2 regions of the Arthrobacter sp. UYCu712 genome follow, and region 1 is predicted to be linked to the other one. Evidence: riboswitches for the same ligand, from Rfam matches in the RefSeq annotation. Region 1 holds a riboswitch; the other holds the start of a gene.

What was found. Region 1 has a riboswitch for glycine ahead of gcvP (aminomethyl-transferring glycine dehydrogenase). Riboswitches for the same ligand answer to the same signal wherever they lie in the genome.
Region 2: it holds a riboswitch for glycine, as region 1 does, so the genes downstream of both, gcvP (aminomethyl-transferring glycine dehydrogenase) here and gcvP (aminomethyl-transferring glycine dehydrogenase) in region 1, are expected to answer to the same signal.

Annotation. Positions count from the first base shown of each region.
Region 1 is NZ_JBEPOZ010000007.1:50,306-53,872, reverse strand. Features, by position in the region: gene gcvP (aminomethyl-transferring glycine dehydrogenase) at 1-1,206, opposite strand, end outside; glycine riboswitch at 1,256-1,372, opposite strand; glycine riboswitch at 1,374-1,472, opposite strand; gene ABIB51_RS09100 (TetR/AcrR family transcriptional regulator) at 1,668-2,207, opposite strand; gene ABIB51_RS09095 (MFS transporter) at 2,276-3,567, shown strand, end outside.
Region 2 is NZ_JBEPOZ010000024.1:4,298-7,864, reverse strand. Features, by position in the region: gene ABIB51_RS18610 (alpha/beta fold hydrolase) at 1-609, shown strand, start outside; gene ABIB51_RS18605 (MOSC domain-containing protein) at 711-1,283, opposite strand; glycine riboswitch at 1,395-1,492, shown strand; glycine riboswitch at 1,494-1,600, shown strand; gene gcvP (aminomethyl-transferring glycine dehydrogenase) at 1,652-3,567, shown strand, end outside.

The DNA of each region.
Region 1 (3,567 bases):
GACGATCTGTTCCGCCTTGCCGGGGACCGAAACGGTGACGGTGTCGAAGAAGCTCGTGTGCAGCACGTCCAGGCCGGCGGCCTTCAGCCAGGCGGCGATGGTCCGGGCGTGGCCGTGCGTGGTCTCGGCGATTGCTTTGAGGCCGTCCGGGCCGTGGTAGACGGCGTAGAAGGAGGCGACGATGGCCAGCAGCGCCTGCGCGGTGCAGATGTTGGACGTGGCCTTCTCGCGGCGGATGTGCTGTTCGCGGGTCTGCAGCGCCAGCCGGTAGGCCGGGACGCCGGCGTTGTCCTTGGACACGCCCACGAGGCGGCCGGGCATGGACCGCTCCAGGCCCTTCTGGACTGCCATGTAGGCGGCGTGCGGGCCGCCGAAGAACAGCGGAACACCGAAGCGCTGGGCCGAGCCGACGGCGATGTCCGCGCCCTGCTCGCCCGGGGAGGTGATCAGGGTGAGGGACAGCAGGTCCGCGGCGACGGTGACGAGGGCGCCGCGTTCCTTGGCGTCGGCGATGACGGCGGCGTGGTCGAACACGCGGCCTGAGACGCCGGGCTGCTGCAGGACGACGCCGTTGATGACGCCGTCGGGCAGTCCCTTGGAGAGGTCGGCGACCTCGACCTCGAACCCGAGCGCCTCGGCGCGGCCCTTGACGATCGCGATGGTCTGCGGGAGGCAGTCGGCGTCCAGCACGGTCTTGCCGTCGTGGGCCGTCTTGTTCTTGTTGGCGCGGCGCATCATCAGGACGGCCTCGGCGACGGCGGTGGCTTCGTCGAGCAGCGAGGCGTTGGCGATGGGGAGCCCGACGAGGTCCTGGACCATGGTCTGGAAGTTCAGCAGCGCCTCAAGCCGGCCCTGCGAGATTTCTGGCTGGTACGGCGTGTAGGCCGTGTACCAGGCCGGGGCCTCAAGGATATTGCGGCGGATGACCGCGGGGGTGAGGGTGTCGGAGTAACCCTGCCCGATCATCTGGACGGCCGTCTTGTTCTTCCCGGCAATCCTGCGCAGTTCGGCGAGGACTTCCACTTCGCTCAGGGCTGCGCCGAGCGCGAGGTCGGAGTCCTGCCGGATGTCCTTCGGGACGGCGGTGTCTACGAGCGCGTCGACGGTGTCGTAGCCGACAGCCTTCAGCATGGCGTCGACGTCGGACTGGCGGCGGGCGCCGATGTGCCGGTCAACGAAGGACGTGGAGGCTGAGGTAACAGTCACAAGGAACTCCATAACTAAGGCGGCAGGGTACGCCGCATTGATTCGGGTTCCTCCCCGCTCTGTATTGGACCTGAGAGTTTCCGCGGACCCGTGCTTTCGCATGGCTCGGCTTGCACCGTCGGTGAGCTCAGCATGTCAGATGACAGCCTGCTACTTTCCAGAGTTGCCTTGCCGCGGCGGTACATGGGCCTGAGAGATTCCTGGGGAGGGTTTGCTCCTACGGCGCCTGCTTGTACCTACTTGCAGGACTCTCCCGCCGCAGATCAATGGCATATTCAATTGCTCGTGACCGCAGTCACAGCTTCCATTGTCCTACGCCCGGCCCCGCACCGCAAACCATGACGGCGCCAGGACCCCGGCCGGACGCGAAATCGCGGGAAGGCTGCGAGGTCGCCGGAAAATTCCGGCGACCTCGCGCGTTTCCGGCGACCTCGGCGGACCGGAGTTGCCCGGTGTCCGGCTCAGCCACGCAGCCGTTCGACGGCGGCCAGCAGGCTCGCGACATCCCCGCCGACCTGCGGGAGCGGTCCGCCCGGCCCGCGGGCCAGCATCGCGTTGAAGTAGAGCCCGTCGCCCATGTAGAGGACCGCCTTGGCCATGCCCGGCCCGACGTCGGCGGCGAGCAGTTCCAGCCAGCCCGCCTGGGCGGCGGCTATCCGCTGCAGGGTTTCCTCGTGGGCCACTTCGGCCAGCCGGGTGGCTGCGACGAAGACGCGGTCCATCGGGGTGTCGGCCCAGACCGAGGATTTGATGAAGTATGCGGCAGCCCCTTCCGGAGCGGCGGCCATCCTCCCGAGGTCCTCGCCGAGGAGCCGGTCGAGCCGTTCCAGCAGCACGGAGACCATGGCTTCCTTGTTCGGGAAATGGTAGAGCAGCCCGCCTTTGGAGACTCCGGCCAGCCGGGCCACGGCGTCCACCGTTGCCGCCCGTTCACCCTCTTCGATCAGCAGGGATTCGAAGGCGTCAAGGACGGCTTCGCGGGCGACGGGTTTTCTGGGCATGGATCCCATCATGCCTGCCCTGCCCGGAATTTCTTAACTGTACCGTCTGGACGGTATAGTTATCAGTTATGAGGACTACATCGATTCCTGCAGCCACCAGCACAACGCCGGCATCCGCCCCGCGGGCGGCGTGGCGCGACTGGCTGGCACTGTCCCTGCTGATGTTCCCCGTATTGCTGGTCGCGGTGGACAACACGGCGCTCACTTTTGCGCTGCCGGCGATCGCCCGCGGCCTCGACGCCTCGGGAGTCGAGCTGCTGTGGATTGTCGATGCCTATCCCCTGGTGCTCGCCGGGCTGCTGGTGGCTATGGGCAGCCTGGGCGACAGGATCGGCCGCCGCCGGCTTCTTTTCATCGGCAGCACGGGCTTCGCGGCTGTCTCGGCCGTCACCGCCTTCGCGCCCAGCGCCGAATGGCTGATCGCCGGACGGGCCGGGCTGGGATTTTTCGGGGCCATGCTGATGCCGTCCACGCTGTCCCTGATCCGCAACATTTTCCCCGAACCGAACCGGCGGCGGCTCGCCGTGGCCATCTGGGCCGCGGGCTTCTCCGGCGGCGCCGCCCTGGGCCCGATCTTCGGCGGCTGGCTCGTGGAGCACTTCTGGTGGGGCGCCATCCTGCTGGTTGCCGTGCCGATCATCCTGCCGCTACTCGCGCTCGGTCCCGTGCTGATCCCGGAATCACGGGACCCGAATCCCGGCCGGGTGGACGTGCCCAGCATTGTCCTGTCCCTGCTGGTCATGGTCCCGGTGGTCTACGGCATCAAGGACCTGGCTACTCACGGCGTTGCCGTGGCGCCGCTGGCGGCCATCGGTTTCGGCCTGCTCATGGGCTACGTCTTCATCCGCAGGCAGCGTGCCCTGCTGCGCGGTCAGCAGCTCGGGGGCACGTCCGCCCCGCTGCTGGATGTCAGCCTCTTCGGCAACCGTGTCTTCAGCACGGCCATCACGGCGAACGTCCTGGCGCTGTTCTCCTTCAACGGCTTCATCCTCTTCCTGGCCCAGCACCTGCAGCTGCTGGAGGGCCAGTCGCCGTCGGAATCGGGCGTCGCGATGGTCCCTGCCTTGATCGCCACAGTCGTTGCCGGCCTGCTCGTGGTGCCGCTGGTGCGCAAGGTCCGGCCGGGCTTCGTGGTGGCCGGCGGCCTGCTGCTGAGCGCCGCGGGCTATTTCCTGGTGGCTTTCGGCGACCACAGCAACGGCCCGGCGGTTCTGCTGGCGGCCCTGCTGGTCCTCTGCCTGGGCGTCGGCGCGGCGGAAACCATCTCCAATGACCTGATCCTCGGTGCGGCGCCGGCGGAGAAGTCCGGTGCTGCGGCAGCCATCTCCGAGACCGGTTATGAGGTGGGTTCACTGCTGGG
Region 2 (3,567 bases), on a different contig from region 1:
CCAAGAAGCCCCGGGGGCGAGGCCAAATCCTGGCTTTTTTGGTCGGAACTCATCCCGCTGCTGGCAGACCAACGCCAGGTGATTGCCGTCGAGGAGGAGGGCCACGGCCGCACCCAGCCCACCAGCCGGCCACTCACCGCCGAGAACTCCGCCGGCGACGTCCTCGCTGTTTTGGACCAACTCAACGTGGAAACCGTGGACGTGCTGGGATTCAGTGCCGGCGGCCACACCGCCATCGCGCTGGGACTCGGGAGTCCCGCCGTCGTCCGCCGGCTCATCGCCGCCTCCACCTTTGCGAGCCGCGGCGCCGTGCCGGCCGAGTTCTGGGACGGAATGGCGAAGGCCACCCTCGATGACATGCCGGACACCTACAAGGACGCCGACCGCCGCCTCAACCCCGAACCCGGCCACCTGGGGCGGCTCTTCGAGCTGGACCGCCGGCGGATCCTGGACTTCCCCCGGATGGCCCGACGAAGAGCTCGGCACCATCACGGCCGCCACGCTGGTGGTGAGCGCCGACCGCGACGTTGTCGCCGCCGAGTATGCCGCGCGGATGGCAGGCGCCGTCCCGGGCGCCCGACTGCTGGTGGTCCCCGGCGGCCATGGTGACTACCTCGGCGAGCAGGCAGCCAGCGGCGGGTAGCTGACGACGGCGGGACCTCCCGCCGTCGTCCTTTGAGCACGCCTGATCAGCGAGGCGCCGCGGCAGGCTAGGGCAACCGCGACGGGCGCAACAGGGTCGCGTCGCCTGCGCGTCCGGGGTCGAGCGGCACGGGGCTGATCAGCACTGCCGGTCCGCGGTGCAGGATGCCGTCGGAAAGCACCTGGCAGCGCACGCCGCCCCGCCCGCGCATGGCTTTGTGGGCACCCGGGGCGAGCATCTCATCCATCCAGACGCAAGGATGGGCAGGCCGCCCGGCCTTGAGCCGCACGAGGTCACCGCGCGATTCCAGTGCGAAATTTTGCCCGAGCAGCGGCGCCAGGTGGGCTCCCCTGAGGACCACGTTGCGGCGCGTCAGGAGCGGGTCGAGGGGTACCGTGCCCAGTTCCGCGGCGATCTCCTCGAGAGCCTCGATCGCGAACACTGTCACTGCGGCATCCATGTGCGCTGCCTTGCCGAAGAACCGATCACCGACGATGCCCTTGCCGGCCACCAGCTCCACGTGCTCGGCATCGGTGGTAGGGACATCGGCCGCGCCTTCCCGGGCTCGCCCGAAGTAGGCGTGCGCCGGCGACACGAGCAGGTGCAGGACCTCCACGTCATACCTGTAGCTAGCCGTCATCCTCCAAAACTATCGTCCCGCGGTACTACCGCCTTATGAGACCCGCTGTTGCATCCCGCCAAAGCAGCAGGTAAAGTGTGAGCCGTGTCACCCATTTAGTGGCACGGCTTATGATCTGCGGCGGGAGAGTCCTGCCGGTACGTTCAGCAGGCGCCGTAGGAGCAAATCCTCCCCAGGAATCTCTCAGGCCCACGTACCGCCGCGGCAAGGCAACTCTGGAAAGCAGTCCGGGAAACCGGGCTCACCGACGGTGCAAGTGGCGCCCTGCTAACAGCAGGCAAAGCGGAAACTCTCAGGTCCAATACAGAGCGGGGAGGAACCCGAATCATCGTGACGCTTTGGCGCCACCTGAATTATGGAGTTCCTCAATGACGGTTCAATCGTCCCCGTCCACGTTCGCAGACCGCCACATCGGCGCGCGCCGCCAAACAGACATCGACACCATGCTCAAGGCCGTCGGCTACGACAGCCTTGACGGCCTCGTCGACAATGCGGTTCCCGATTCCATCCGCCAGGAAAAGCCGCTCAGCCTGGACAGCGGACTCAGCGAAGTCGAGGTACTGGCCGAGCTGCGCATGCTGGCCGCGAAGAACAAGACCGCGGTCCAGATGATCGGCCAGGGCTACTACGACACCATCACCCCGGCCGTCATCCGCCGGAACATCCTCGAAGCCCCCGCCTGGTACACCGCCTACACGCCCTACCAGCCGGAAATCTCACAGGGCCGGCTCGAGGCGCTGCTGAACTTTCAGACCATGGTCCAGGAACTCACAGCGCTCCCGGTAGCCAACGCGTCGCTCCTCGACGAGGCCACCGCCGTCGCCGAGGCCGTGCTCCTGATGCGCCGCGCCAACAAGAACAAGCCGGCCCAGCACGGCAAGACCGTCCTGGACGCCGACTGCCTGCCGCAGACAATCGCCATCGTGTTGGGCCGCGCCGAGGCCCTCGGCTTCGAGGTGGAGGTCGCGGACCTCTCCAAGGGACTGCCCGACGGCGACATCAGCGGTGTCGTGCTGCAGCAGCCGGGCGTTTCCGGCCGGGTGTGGGACCAGTCCGGCGTGATCGCAGAGGCCAAGGACCGGGGCGCACTGGTCACAGTGGCAGCCGACCTCCTGGCGCTCACCCTGATCACCCCTCCGGGCGAGCAGGGCGCGGACATCGCCGTCGGCTCGGCCCAGCGCTTCGGTGTCCCGCTGTTCTTCGGCGGCCCGCACGCCGCGTACATGGCGGTCCGGAGCGGCATGGAACGCACGCTCCCCGGCCGCATTGTCGGCGTCTCCAAGGACAACGCCGGCGTCCCCGCCTACCGCCTGGCCCTCCAGACCCGCGAGCAGCACATCCGCCGCGAGAAGGCCACGTCCAACATCTGCACCGCGCAGGCACTGCTGGCCATCGTCTCCTCGTTCTACGCCGTCTACCACGGCCCCGACGGACTGAAGGCTATCGCCGAGACCGTCCACAACAACGCCCGCACCCTCGCCACCACGCTGAAGATCGCGGGCCGGGAACTGGTGAGCGACTCCTTCTTCGACACCGTTACGGTCCGTGTGCCCGGCAAAGCCCACAAGGTCATCACCGCCGCCGAAGCCCGGGGCATCAACCTGCGCCTCATCGATACGGACACAGTTGGCGTGTCAGTCGATGAGACGACGACGGCGGAGGTCATCTCCGCGGTCGTCGTCGCCTTCGGTGCCGGTCCAGTTGTGGAGGCCAAGGGTTTCGAGCTGCCCGAGAGGGTGCTGCGCACCTCCGAATTCCTGCAGCACCCGGTCTTCAATACCCACCGCTCCGAGACCCAGCTGCTGCGCTACATCCGCAAGCTCTCGGACCGGGACCTCGCGCTGGACCGGACCATGATCCCGCTGGGCTCCTGCACCATGAAGCTGAACGCCACCGCAGAAATGGAAGCGATCTCCTGGCCGGAGTTCGCCTCCATCCACCCCTTCGCCCCGGACTCCCAGACCGAGGGCTGGCGCGAACTCATCAGCGGCCTCGAAGCTGACCTCGCTGAGATCACGGGCTACGACCAGGTCTCCATCCAGCCCAACGCCGGATCGCAGGGTGAGCTCGCCGGCCTCCTGGCCATCCGCGGCTACCATCACTCCCGCGGGGACGCCCAGCGCAACGTCTGCCTGATCCCGGCCTCCGCCCACGGCACCAACGCCGCCTCCGCCGTGCTGGCCGGCATGAAGGTCGTCGTCGTGGCCACGGCCTCCGACGGCACGATCGACCACGGGGACCTCGCCGCCAAGATCGAGGCCCACAAGGACGCACTGTCCTGCAT